4 regions of the Yersinia antarctica genome follow, and region 3 is predicted to be linked to each of the others. Evidence: predicted binding sites of a transcription regulator. Region 3 holds the regulator's gene; each other region holds the start of a gene.

Region 1 (3,201 bases), 140 kb from region 3:
ATAAAAAGGGCGGCTTAGCAAACGTCGTGGAAAAAGCACTCGGTTCCATTGCCAAATCCGGCCGCAGCGCCATTGTGGAAGTGCTTTCACCGGGGCAGCGCCCCACCAAGCGTGGGCTGATTTTTGCAGCCACCCCAGCCAGTGATTTTGTCTGCGGCACGCAACAGTTAGCATCTGGTATTACCGTTCAGGTATTTACCACCGGGCGCGGCACCCCTTATGGTCTGGCGGCAGTGCCGGTAATCAAAATGGCAACCCGCACTGATCTGGCTAACCGCTGGCATGACCTGATGGATATCGATGCCGGAACCATTGCGACAGGTGATGCCACTATTGAAGAGGTTGGTCAGCAATTATTTGAATTTATTCTGGATATTGCCAGTGACCGCAAACGGACGTGGTCCGATCAATGGGGGCTGCGCAATGCCTTGGCGGTGTTTAATCCGGCACCAGTGACCTAAGTATCAGTGAATCATCAGGCCGGGTGACACTCACTCGGCCTGCTCTTCTTGCTATCACATCTATCTCTACTCCTGCTCGCCCAATTGAAGCGCCACATACAGCAGCAAGCGATCATCAAAGTTCGCTAAATCTAAACCGGTCAGTTCGGAAATACGATTCAACCGATACTCCAGGGTATTGCGATGAATAAATAACGCTTTGGCAGTAGCCGTTGGCTGCACGTTATTACGGAACCAGCAGGCCAGAGTGCGCCGCAACAGACCGTTACTGTCCATCGCCCGTAATTTAGCCAGTGGTAAGGCTAATTCATTGGCCTGCCAGCCACCACGCAAACTATCAAGCAATACCGGTAACACCAAATCCTGATAGTAATAGCTGCGTTGCTCCGGCATCCGTTGCTTACCGACCGCCATGGTAGTACGAGCGGTACGGTATGAGCGCGCAATACTGCCCGGCCCGGTAAAGAAATTGCCAAGCGACAGGCGCACTCGCAAGCGGCCCCGCTCAGTCATGCGCGACAGCAAAGACTCCATACGCCGCCGGTGATCAATAGCATCCCAGCGGCCATGGCTATTTAGCGCCGGTTTAAGCACCACCATCTCAGTCAGTGAAACAATCGCAATCAGATTATTGCGCTCTGGCGTCGTCAACAGGGTTTGCAGCTCTTGTAATTCCGACATAGCACTGTCGACACTCAACTGGCCGCTGTCCACATCCACCACGGCTACGACCCGTGGTTCATTGATATCCACCCCAAGGCGCTGCGCCCATTCAATCAGTGCCGGTGATATCTCTTCGGTGCGGATCAAGTTCAATACCAACTCTTCACGCAGACGGCTATCCTGCGCCAGCAGATGCACCAACCGCGCCTGCTCCATCATCATCTCTGCTGCCATGCACACCAGTTCGCCATATTGACGTAGTTGCCCCGGGTTGCCGGTTAGGCCAATCACCCCCACGATTTCGCCCTCAAGGCGCAATGGCAGGTTGATCCCTGGCCTCACCCCGTGCAACTGGCGAGCAACAGCTTCATCGATATCGACAATCCGGCCATGAGACAGCGACAAGAGCGCCCCTTCATGCAGTTCGCCAAGGCGCTCTTCATCACCACTACCAATGATCCGCCCTTTACCATCCATCACATTAATATTGGTATCAATGATCTTCATGGTACGGGTAACAATATCCTGGGCTAGCCGGGGGTCAAGATTATATACACTCATGAATGGGCCTCAGTCTGGGCTGATGCACCAGCATATGAGGTCTGGAAGGGGAATACATTGGACAAACGCCCAATTCACACCACAAAGAAAGAGAGTTGAGGGACGGGTCACATAAATGGCAAGACCGGGGGCATGTTGCTGGCAAAGTTGAGCGCCAACGAGGAAATCAGGGCCAATCAATCGTTAGCCCTGATAGAGATTTACCGGTGGATGGTTATGACCAAAAGCGTGTTATTTACTTTCTTGCGCTGATTTACCGACAGCCATCCCCATCGCCAGCGTGGCGGCAATATTGCGTGCGGTCATAAACACATTGGCTGCCGCATTATCCAGTGCCTGCTCCAGAGTACAGATACTGTAGATCACGCTGAATACCGCATCCAGACCATGCTCATACACCACATCAACATCATCTGTCAGGCTACCGGCAATACCAATCACTGGCTTATTATAACGTTTGGCAACTCTCGCGACACCAATCGGCACTTTGCCGTGAATGGTTTGGCTATCAATGCGCCCTTCGCCGGTAATAACAAATGTCGCGTCCCTAACCAAAGCGTCCAGACCAAGAGCATCGGTAACAATATCAATACCGGGACTTAAGGTTGCACCGCAAAACGCCAGCAATGCCGCGCCTAAACCACCCGCCGCGCCAGCGCCTTCAACCTGGTCAACATCAATATCAAGATAACGTTTAATGATACCTGCATAATGCTGCAAACCGTCATCCAGTTGGCTAACCATCTCAGGTGTCGCCCCTTTCTGCCGCCCAAAAATAGCCGATGCCCCTTCACTGCCAGTCAGTGGATTGGTGACATCACAAGCAACATCGATTTGGCACTGCTTAATCCGCGGATCCAGTCCTGAGATATCAATAACATCCAGTTCAGCCAGCTTCCCGCCGCCAAAACCAATCTGCTTACCCTGCTTATCCAGCAGTTTGACACCCAGCGCTTGCACCATGCCCGCACCGCCATCATTGGTGGCACTGCCACCGATGCCGATAATTATATGTTTGACCCCCTGATCCAGCGCATTACAAATCAATTCGCCGGTACCGTAGGAGGTGGTTTTCAGTGGGTTGCGCAGTTCTGGTGGAACCAGCTCTAGCCCGCTGGCGGCCGCCATTTCAATAAAAGCCGATTTTTCATCACCGGATATTCCGTAAAAAGCCGCAACTTCGTCACCTAACGGGCCGGTCACATTGACCTGAATAATCCGGCCAGTGGTGGCCGCGACCATGGCCTCAACGGTACCTTCACCACCATCCGCGACCGGCAATTTGATATATTGTGCATCGGGAAATTGAGTGCGAAAACCCGCTTCAATCTGCACCGCAACATCCAGCGCAGATAAGCTTTCTTTATAAGAGTCTGGGGCGATGACTATTTTCATAAATGATTCAATCTCATGAGCTATCCAATACCGCACAGGCTCCGACGTTATAAACCGGCCGCTCAGGATAACGGAATGCTTACCAGTATAGCCCTGTTACCCAGTAGCCCGGCACCCGCAG
Region 2 (3,201 bases), 250 kb from region 3:
CGACCAGTACGGCCGATACGGTGAACGTAAGACTCTGAATCCATAGGGATATCATAGTTTACGACCAAGCTGATACGGTCAACATCCAAACCACGTGCCGCAACGTCAGTTGCAATCAGAATATCCAGACGGCCATCTTTCAGGCGGTTCAGTGTCTGCTCACGTAAAGACTGGTTCATGTCACCGTTCAAGGCAGCGCAGTTATAACCGCTACTTTCCAAGGCTTCAGCCACTTCCAGTGTGCCATTTTTGGTACGCACGAAGATAATAGCTGCATCGAAATCTTCAGATTCCAGGAAACGTACCAGTGCTTCGTTTTTGCGATAGCCGCCACCCACTCTCCAGAAGCTCTGGCTGATGTCAGGGCGGGTAGTCACGCTAGACTGAATGCGGACTTCCTGTGGATCTTTCATAAATTTACGGGTAATACGACGGATCGCATCTGGCATAGTCGCAGAGAACAGTGCGGTCTGATGTTCAGCCGGCATCTGCGCCAGAATGTTTTCGACGTCTTCGATAAAGCCCATACGCAGCATTTCATCTGCTTCATCCAACACTAAACCGCTCAGGTTGGACAGGTTAAGAGTACCGCGTTTCAGGTGGTCTAACAGACGACCTGGGGTACCAACAACAATTTGTGGCCCCTGGCGCAAAGCGCGTAATTGAACGTCATAACGCTGGCCGCCGTAAAGGGCTACAACGTTGACGCCATTAATGTGTTTAGAGAAATCAGACAATGCCTGTGCGACCTGAATAGCCAACTCACGGGTTGGTGCCAGCACCAGAACCTGTGGAGCTTTCAGCTCAGCTTTAATATTGTGTAACAGCGGCAAACCAAACGCGGCTGTTTTACCACTGCCTGTTTGCGCCATGCCGAGAACATCACGGCCGTTTAACAGGTGTGGGATACATTCCAACTGGATAGGAGATGGTTTTTCATAACCAAGATCAGTCAGAGCAGAAAGAATAGGAGCAGATAGCCCCAGATCAGCAAAAGAGGTTTCAAGCTCAGTAGTCATGTACACGTGCCTCATTAATAATGGCAGCCAGTCTACATAACTCGTCGAGAAAATTTTCAGTCATTTTCATTGAAAAGTGTGAACCGGCTCAAATTAGATTATAAAACGAACAAAAAGGCCATCACCTGTTAGGGTGATTAACATTGGTAAAAACCAAGGTAGTCAGGCTAATAGTTGTTCGTCAGCTATTGCTGGTCCGATTCCGATAGGTCGTCTTGTTCTTGGCCCAAAAGCGCCAATTCCAACAATGCATAGCGGTGCTCAACAAAATTATGAACGTTGTTAGCTACCGTCAGTTTGAACAGCGCCGAAGCGGTGTCCTTGTCCCCCAGACTTAGGTAATGTTTACCTAAATAGAAGTCAGTTTCACTGAGATGCTCAGCGAGCGAAGTGTTATCCATTGCATCTGACTTGAGCCTTTCCATCAGCGTTTTTTCGCTGATCGTGCCCAAGTAGAATTCGACAATATTCCATCCCCATTGCCCTCTGTCCGATTTTTCATAGCGCTGTTGTAACGCTACTGCAGCCGCCTTGGGATCGATTTCTCTTTCCACCAGATACAGCCATAACGAACGGAAGGGATCATTTGGATCGTCTTGATAAAACGCCTGCAGATCATCCTGCGCCAACGGGAGTCGACCGCCATAATACAGAGCGATACCCCGGTTTAAACGCGCGTAATTGTAAGTTGGATCAAGCTCTAGTACAGAATCAAACGCTTCATAGGCAGCATCAAAATTGCCTGCCTGCGTTAAATAAATGCCCAGATAGTTAAAAACTTCTGGCATATCAGGACGAATAGCTAACGTTTGCGAAAAATCATTTCGCGCTAGTGCCCGTAGCCCGAGGCTATCATACAGCACTCCGCGCTCATATAAAAGCTGCGCGCGCTCATCATCCGTAAGTGCCCGACTTGCAAGGATTTGTTCCATGCGAGCCAGAATCACTTCCTGCTGCAACGTAGGTTGCAACGGGATAGCCAACACCTCGTCTTTACGCCAATCATGGTTGCTGCATCCTGCCAGCATGAGTGCTGTCGCAACGTAACACCAGCGCAAGAAAGGCTTCATTTCCTACTCCCGAAGACAAACATTGGATAAATATCCTTTCATCCATTTGTTTAACACAAGAGCATCCTGCCCTCGAGATAACACAGCCCCTCACCAGAGGTAAGGAGCTATGGAATACTTTATTACTCTGCTGCTTCTGGTGCCGGAGCTTCTGCGTCAGGAGTAGTGGCTTCTTTGATGCTCAGGCGGATACGGCCCTGGCGATCAACTTCCATTACTTTAACTGGCACTTCTTGGCCCATTTGCAGATAGTCAGTCACTTTCTCTACACGCTTGTCAGCGATTTGAGAAATATGAACTAAACCTTCTTTACCGCCGCCGATTGCCACAAATGCACCGAAATCAACGATACGAGTTACTTTACCCGCATAGATACGGCCCACTTCGATTTCAGCAGTGATTTCTTCGATACGACGGATAGCGTGTTTCGCTTTATCGCCGTCGGTTGCTGCAATCTTAATGGTGCCATCATCTTCGATTTCAATGGTAGTGCCAGTTTCATCAGTCAGCGCACGAATCACAGAACCACCTTTACCGATCACATCCTTGATTTTCTCAGGATTGATTTTCATGGTGTAGATACGTGGAGCAAACTCAGAGATATCACCACGAGGTGTGCTGATAGCCTGTTCCATAACACCCAGAATGTGCAGACGCGCACCCTTGGCCTGGTTCAGAGCCACCTGCATGATTTCGCGGGTAATACCTTCAATTTTAATGTCCATTTGCAGTGCAGTAATACCGTCACGGCTACCTGCCACTTTAAAGTCCATGTCGCCCAAGTGATCTTCGTCACCCAGAATATCAGACAGAACAACAAAGTTTTCGCCTTCTTTAACCAGACCCATCGCGATACCCGCAACAGCGGCTTTAATTGGCACACCTGCATCCATCAGGGCCAAAGAAGCACCACAAACAGAAGCCATTGAGGAAGAACCGTTAGACTCGGTGATTTCAGAAACCACACGAACAGTGTAAGGGAACTCGCTCGGGCTTGGCATTACTGCCAGTACACCACGTTTCGCCAGACGGCCATGGCCAATCTCACGACGCTTAGGTGAACCAACCATACCTGTTTCACCAACACAATATGGAGGGAAATTATAGTGTAG
Region 3 (3,201 bases):
CGTAGTGCGCTCCATGGATGATTATATCAACTACATTACGCCGCAGTTCTCACGCACTCATATCAACTTCCAGCGCGTGCCAACCGTTGACACATCAAATCCGTTTGCTGCCAAAGCGATTCCGTCACTGGATGAAAGCTTTGTGGTTATTCATTTCCGGGGTTTGGATCAAATTGATTTCCCTTACTTACTGGCGATGTTGCAAGGATCATTTATCTCTAATATCAATACATTGGTGGTACCCGGCGGAAAAATGGGGCTGGCAATGGAGCTGATTATGGCGCCGCTAGTGCAGCAGTTGCTGGAAGGGGAGAAAATCGGTTAATCTCCTTCATTCTTGAAGCCGCAGTATAGCAATGGCTGGAGAGAAAAAAATAATTTGACTCTATCCCAACCCAAAGTAATTGGAGCTGCAGGTAGGCAGCAAACGAACTCATCCCGATGAGCTTACATAAGTAAGTGATTCGGGTGAGCGAACGCAGCTAACAACCCTGCAGCTTCAAGTACGAAGGGTTTGCTTAGGCGATGTCACGGATCTCAAAACTGTGGGTAATCGTCGCCGCTTTACCCAACATCAGTGAGACGGAGCAATACTTTTCTGCTGACAGCTCAACGGCTCGTTCCACAATTTTGTCGGTCAGACCTTTGCCGCTGACAATAAAATGCAGGTTGATTTGCGTAAATAGACGCGGTGCCTCTTCGCGACGCTGCGAGGTTAATGTCACTTCGCAATCACGCACATCATTGCGGCCTTTTTGTAAAATAGAGACCACATCAATCGCGCTACAACCGCCTGCTGACATTAATAACATTTCCATCGGACTCGGTGCTTTGTCTCCAGCATTACCGTCCATCAACACCTGATGACCTGATGCCGATTCACCCAAAAATGTCAGCCCCTCAACCCACTTTACACGTGCCTGCATAACTCTTGCTCCCGGTTAAATTTTCTGATCCAGACTACCCTTTCATTTACAAACTGGCAATGTAACCCGATGTTCATCATGCTGAAGCGATACAACACAAGACACTGGCTTCATCCTGTGCTACAAACAGAACCGAAAGTGTTGTTTCTAGAATTAAATAGGGTAGCTTCTCAATACTCAGTGGAGGGTTTCTACCCGGTACGTATCTTGGCTATACCTTTCGGCAGTTGAGCAAATTAATATGCTACGAGAAAGTGTATTTTATAAGCACGCCGTACAGGGAACTCTGAGCCCTGTTATGTTAGGCAGCGATAACAACAGAGGATAACAGCGAATGGTTCTCGGCAAGCCACAAACAGACCCGACTCTCGAATGGTTCCTGTCTCATTGCCATATCCACAAATATCCATCGAAGAGTACGCTGATTCACCAAGGTGAAAAGGCCGAAACGCTTTACTACATCGTGAAAGGCTCCGTTGCGGTGCTTATCAAAGATGAGGAAGGTAAAGAGATGATTCTCTCCTATCTTAATCAGGGAGATTTCATCGGCGAACTTGGATTATTTGAAGAAGGCCAAGAACGTAGCGCCTGGGTTAGAGCAAAAACCGCCTGTGAAGTGGCTGAAATTTCTTACAAAAAATTCCGTCAGCTGATTCAGGTCAATCCAGATATTTTAATGCGCCTATCTTCACAGATGGCGAGTCGCTTACAGATTACATCTGAGAAAGTGGGCAACCTTGCTTTCCTTGATGTGACTGGGCGTATTGCACAAACGCTGCTTAATCTGGCAAAACAACCTGATGCCATGACCCACCCAGATGGGATGCAGATTAAAATTACCCGCCAGGAAATTGGTCAGATAGTTGGCTGCTCCCGCGAAACCGTGGGGCGGATACTAAAAATGCTGGAAGATCAAAACCTGATCTCCGCACACGGTAAAACGATTGTCGTCTACGGCACCCGTTAATTCCCCCTAAACTGGTGCCGATACTGTCGGCATCAGTTTTTTAATCTTTTGTGATCAATAAATTTCTGGGGCCTTTATGAAATGGCAACGGCTTATTTATCATCCTGAAGTTAATTACGCACTACGCCAAACATTAGTGCTCTGCCTGCCTGCAGCATTAGGGTTCGCTCTCGGCGAACTTCGGCTGGGCTTGATGTTTTCTCTGATACCCGCCTGTTGCAACATTGCCTCACTGGATACACCACACCAACATTTTTTCCGGCGTCTGCTGGTCGGCGGCGCGCTGTTTACTGTGAGTAGCTTCCTAACCCAGCAACTGCTGCTATGGGGTATTCCGTTGCCTGCTGTCATGCTCAGCCTGGCATTAGTTCTAGGAGTGAGTGGGGCGATTAGCCAATTGAATGGCCATTTGTTACCCGCGGCACTGATTGCTGCTATTTTCAGCCTCAGCATGGTGGGCCGCGCTCCGATCTGGCAAGCCCCGTTGCTGTGTGCCGTAGGGACACTGTGGTATGGGGTGTTTAACGGGTTATGGTTCCGACTCTGCAAGGATCAACCGATTCGCGAACCTTTGAGTCAGCTTTATCGCTTACTAGCCGATTATTGTGACACCAAATACAGCCTGTTTGCTCAGCACCTTGAGCCGGAAAAATCGATACCGCCGCTGCTGGACAGACAACAGGCGATTATGGACAAGATTAATCAGCTTTATCAGCAATTTAATCTGATTCATAACACCACGAAGAAAGAACAAAAACGGTTGTTGGGATTGTTCCAAATGGCTCTCGATTTGCAAGAGCACATTACTGCGGCCCTGATTCAGCCAGAAAAAGCACAAGAGTTAATGGAGCAGACACAGATTGAGAGCGTGATACGCCGTAATTGCCAGAAAATCTCAGCTCAAATGCGCAGCATCGCCAACGACATTCTCTATCACCACCATGCTGATGAGCATTTCACTGCCGATGATGGTCTGACAGAACTGGCAAGCATCGCACAGGCACACCCAGACAACCCGGTCGCACAATTCTACTACTACCATATCAGCCACGTGACCCAGCTATTGAGTGACCGGCGACCACTGTATGACCGTGACCTGATGTCCAGCCAACAACCACAACCTTTCTGGCCGGCGTTGATCAGCTATCTGTCGTTCAAATCAGGTGCACTGCGGGAAGCGGCTCGTCTGGGCGTAACACTGGCAGCAGGTAGCTATATCGGTAACTTAATTCATCTACCCAAACCTTATTGGATTTTGCTTACTGTGATGCTGGTAACGCAGAACGGTTATAACGCCACCAAGGTACG
Region 4 (3,201 bases), 4.5 Mb from region 3:
AATTGACCTGCGGGCACAGGAAATCGCGACTACCGATTGGCGCAACGGCTTCGCCGTTCTGGGTGAGCGCCTGCGGCTGAATACCGAGCAGGCAACCGCCGTTGGGGCGATTCGCAGTGAAGATACCCAGTTTGCAGTCTGGCTGCTGGCTGGGGTGACCGGCTCCGGTAAAACAGAAGTTTATCTGAGCGTGCTGGAAAATATTCTGGCACAAGGCCGCCAGGCGTTGGTTTTAGTCCCTGAGATCGGCCTGACCCCACAGACTATCGCTCGTTTTCGCGAAAGGTTTAACGCCCCCGTTGAGGTGCTCCATTCAGGTTTAAATGACAGCGAACGTTTGTCCGTCTGGCTACGGGCGCGTAACGGCGAAGCCGCAATTGTTATTGGTACCCGCTCGGCACTGTTTACGCCGTTTTCCCGCCTCGGGGTCATTATTATCGATGAAGAGCACGACAGCTCTTATAAACAGCAAGAAGGCTGGCGGTATCATGCCCGGGATTTAGCCGTATTTCGGGCCCGTGAAGAAGGCATTCCTATCGTGATGGGCACGGCGACCCCGGCGCTTGAGACCCTGCACAATGTGCAAATGGGTAAATATCGCCAGTTGACGCTATCTAAACGGGCGGGGAATGCCAAACCCGCCGTACAGCATTTGCTCGATTTAAAAGGCTTACCGCTTAAAGTTGGCCTCTCTCAGCCACTGCTAAAACGGATGAAAACCCATTTACAGGCCGATAATCAGGTAATTTTGTTCCTGAACCGCCGTGGCTATGCTCCCGCGCTACTGTGCCATGAGTGTGGCTGGATTGCTGAATGCCAGCGTTGCGACCACTATTACACCTTGCATCAAAATCACCGTCAGTTGCGCTGCCACCATTGCGACAGCCAGCGCCCGGTGCCTCAGCAATGCCCAAAATGTGGTTCAACCCATCTGGTCTCTGTCGGTGTTGGCACTGAACAGTTAGAGAACGAACTGGCTCCTCTGTTCCCGGATACTCCCATCACTCGAATTGACCGCGATACCACCAGCCGCAAAGGCTCGCTGGAACAGCATTTGGCTGATGTCCATCAAGGGGGAGCGCGCATCTTGATTGGTACCCAAATGTTGGCTAAAGGGCATCACTTCCCTGATGTCACGCTAGTGGCCTTGCTGGATGTCGATGGCGCACTGTTCTCGGCAGATTTCCGTTCGGCAGAACGGTTTGCCCAGCTTTATACACAAGTTTCAGGTCGTGCCGGGCGCGCGGGTAAGCAAGGTGAAGTTATTTTACAAACACACCACCCTGAGCATCCACTGCTGCAAATTTTGCTGCAACAGGGCTACGATGCCTTTGCCAAACAGGCCCTAGAGGAACGTAAAAGCGTATTTTTACCGCCTTATACCAGCCATATCATCGTGCGCAGTGAAGATCACGATAACCAGCAATCCGCGCTGTTCCTGCAACAATTGCGTAATTTACTGGAAGCCAGCCCACTCAAAGATGATGCATTGTGGATTATGGGGCCAGTGCCCGCATTGCAGGCCAAACGCAGTGGACGCTTCCGTTGGCAATTGCTGTTACAGCACCCTTCACGGCAATTGCTACAACGGCTGATTAAAACCTCTCAGCCGCTAATCAATACATTGCCGCAGGCACGTAAGGTTAAGTGGACGTTGGATGTTGACCCAATAGACAGCTAATTCCCCGCCTTAATTAATGCCAATAACGTTGAGTACTCTCTCTTTCACTTGGGGAATTTATTGTTTGATCTGTGCCACAAAGCAATCGATTACCCCGCTTTCTGCGAGCCAGTTCGAAAAAACCTACTTATGTCACACTTTTTATGCAAATTAGGTAACAAATCACCCCCACTATCTGTATAGAATGACGGAAAGCCTGCATTAAGCATCAGTGCTGGCTCGGAGCCAGAGCAAGGAGAAAGGCGTTGGAACATAAGAAAGAATTCACGATGGCTACCATGAAAGACGTTGCTGAAATGGCAGGTGTTTCAACTGCGACGGTGTCACGCGCACTGATGAACCCGGAAAAAGTGTCAACAGTAACCCGGCAAAAAGTGGAGCAAGCTGTTCTGGCGGTGGGTTATTCTCCTCATGCTTTGTCCCGCAATATTAAACGTAATGAATCGCGCACGATTCTGGTTATTGTACCGGATATTAGTGACCCGTTTTTTGCTGATATCATTCAAGGGATTGAGTATGCGGCAGCCCAGCAAGGTTATCTGATCTTAATTGGCGATTGCGCACAACAAACCCAGCAAGAGCGTAGCTTCGTTAACCTGATCATTACCAAGCAAATTGATGGCATGTTGTTGTTAGGTTCCAATCTGCCTTTTGATGCCAGCAAAGAAGAGCAGCGCAATTTGCCGCCAATGGTGATGGCAAACGAGTTCGCTCCTGAACTGGAACTGCCAACGGTACATATCGATAATCTGACTGCCGCTTATGAAGCGGTTAATTATCTACATGAATTGGGGCACAAACGTATTGCCTGTGTTGCCGGGCCGGAAAGTTTGCCGCTAAGTCATTATCGGCTCCAGGGCTATATTCAGGCACTGCGTCGTAATGGTATCGCTGTCGACAGTGACTATATTATGCGCGGTGACTTTAGCTATGAAGCTGGCGCAGAAACCTTTGCGGTGCTGATGGCATTACCTCATCCCCCAACAGCAATATTTTGTCACAATGATGTGATGGCGATAGGCGCGATGTGGCAGGCAAAGAGAATGGGACTACGTATCCCGCAGGATGTCTCGCTGGTAGGCTTTGACGATCTGAAGTTGTCACAGTATTGTGATCCCCCTTTGACCACCGTGGCTCAACCACGTTATCAAATTGGTCAGCAAGCCATGTTACTATTACTTGAGCAGCTACAAGGGCATTCAGTACAAAGTGGCTCCCGGTTGTTAGACACCGAGTTAATTGTCAGGGAAAGTACTGCTGCGCCTAAACGCTAGGCAAATATTCAGGGGTTCAGTAACATGACGGACTTATTCCATCATCAAGACGCAGCGAAACGATAGTGGCACAAAGAGATTATGTAAGCCGAGGGCGCTCAGGAGCGCGGCGCAAAAGCACCAGCCGGAAAAAACGCAGTGCTCCAGCAGTATCTAAAACCGTGGTGGCGCTGGCCGTCGCGCTATTAGTGGTATTTGTTGGTGGCCTCTATTTCATCACCCATAATAAGCCGGGTGAGCTTCCGT

What was found. The regulator CRP, encoded in region 3, controls carbon source genes, mostly activating them, when cyclic AMP is high. The targets are predictions, from matches to a motif close to ATGTGANNNNNNTCACAT.
Positions count from the first base shown of each region.
Region 1: a site for CRP is predicted at 1,781-1,798, ahead of ACWJJO_RS01885 (CdaR family transcriptional regulator). Genes of this name have one in related genera too.
Region 2: a site for CRP is predicted at 1,096-1,113, ahead of yrbN (protein YrbN). Genes of this name have one in related genera too.
Region 4: a site for CRP is predicted at 1,744-1,761, ahead of cytR (DNA-binding transcriptional regulator CytR). Genes of this name have one in related genera too.

Region 1 is NZ_JBSJQF010000001.1:419,897-423,097, reverse strand. It holds gene garD (galactarate dehydratase) at 1-461, shown strand, start outside; gene ACWJJO_RS01885 (CdaR family transcriptional regulator) at 528-1,685, opposite strand; gene ACWJJO_RS01880 (glycerate kinase) at 1,917-3,080, opposite strand.
Region 2 is NZ_JBSJQF010000001.1:530,717-533,917, reverse strand. It holds gene ACWJJO_RS02410 (DEAD/DEAH family ATP-dependent RNA helicase) at 1-1,019, opposite strand, end outside; gene yrbN (protein YrbN) at 1,009-1,083, opposite strand; gene nlpI (lipoprotein NlpI) at 1,205-2,089, opposite strand; gene pnp (polyribonucleotide nucleotidyltransferase) at 2,212-3,201, opposite strand, start outside.
Region 3 is NZ_JBSJQF010000001.1:283,532-286,732, reverse strand. It holds gene ACWJJO_RS01130 (phosphoribulokinase) at 1-325, shown strand, start outside; gene ACWJJO_RS01125 (OsmC family protein) at 519-926, opposite strand; gene crp (cAMP-activated global transcriptional regulator CRP) at 1,261-1,893, shown strand; gene ACWJJO_RS01115 (YccS/YhfK family putative transporter) at 1,970-3,201, shown strand, end outside.
Region 4 is NZ_JBSJQF010000001.1:4,778,049-4,781,249, forward strand. It holds gene priA (primosomal protein N') at 1-1,681, shown strand, start outside; gene cytR (DNA-binding transcriptional regulator CytR) at 1,927-2,955, shown strand; gene ftsN (cell division protein FtsN) at 3,021-3,201, shown strand, end outside.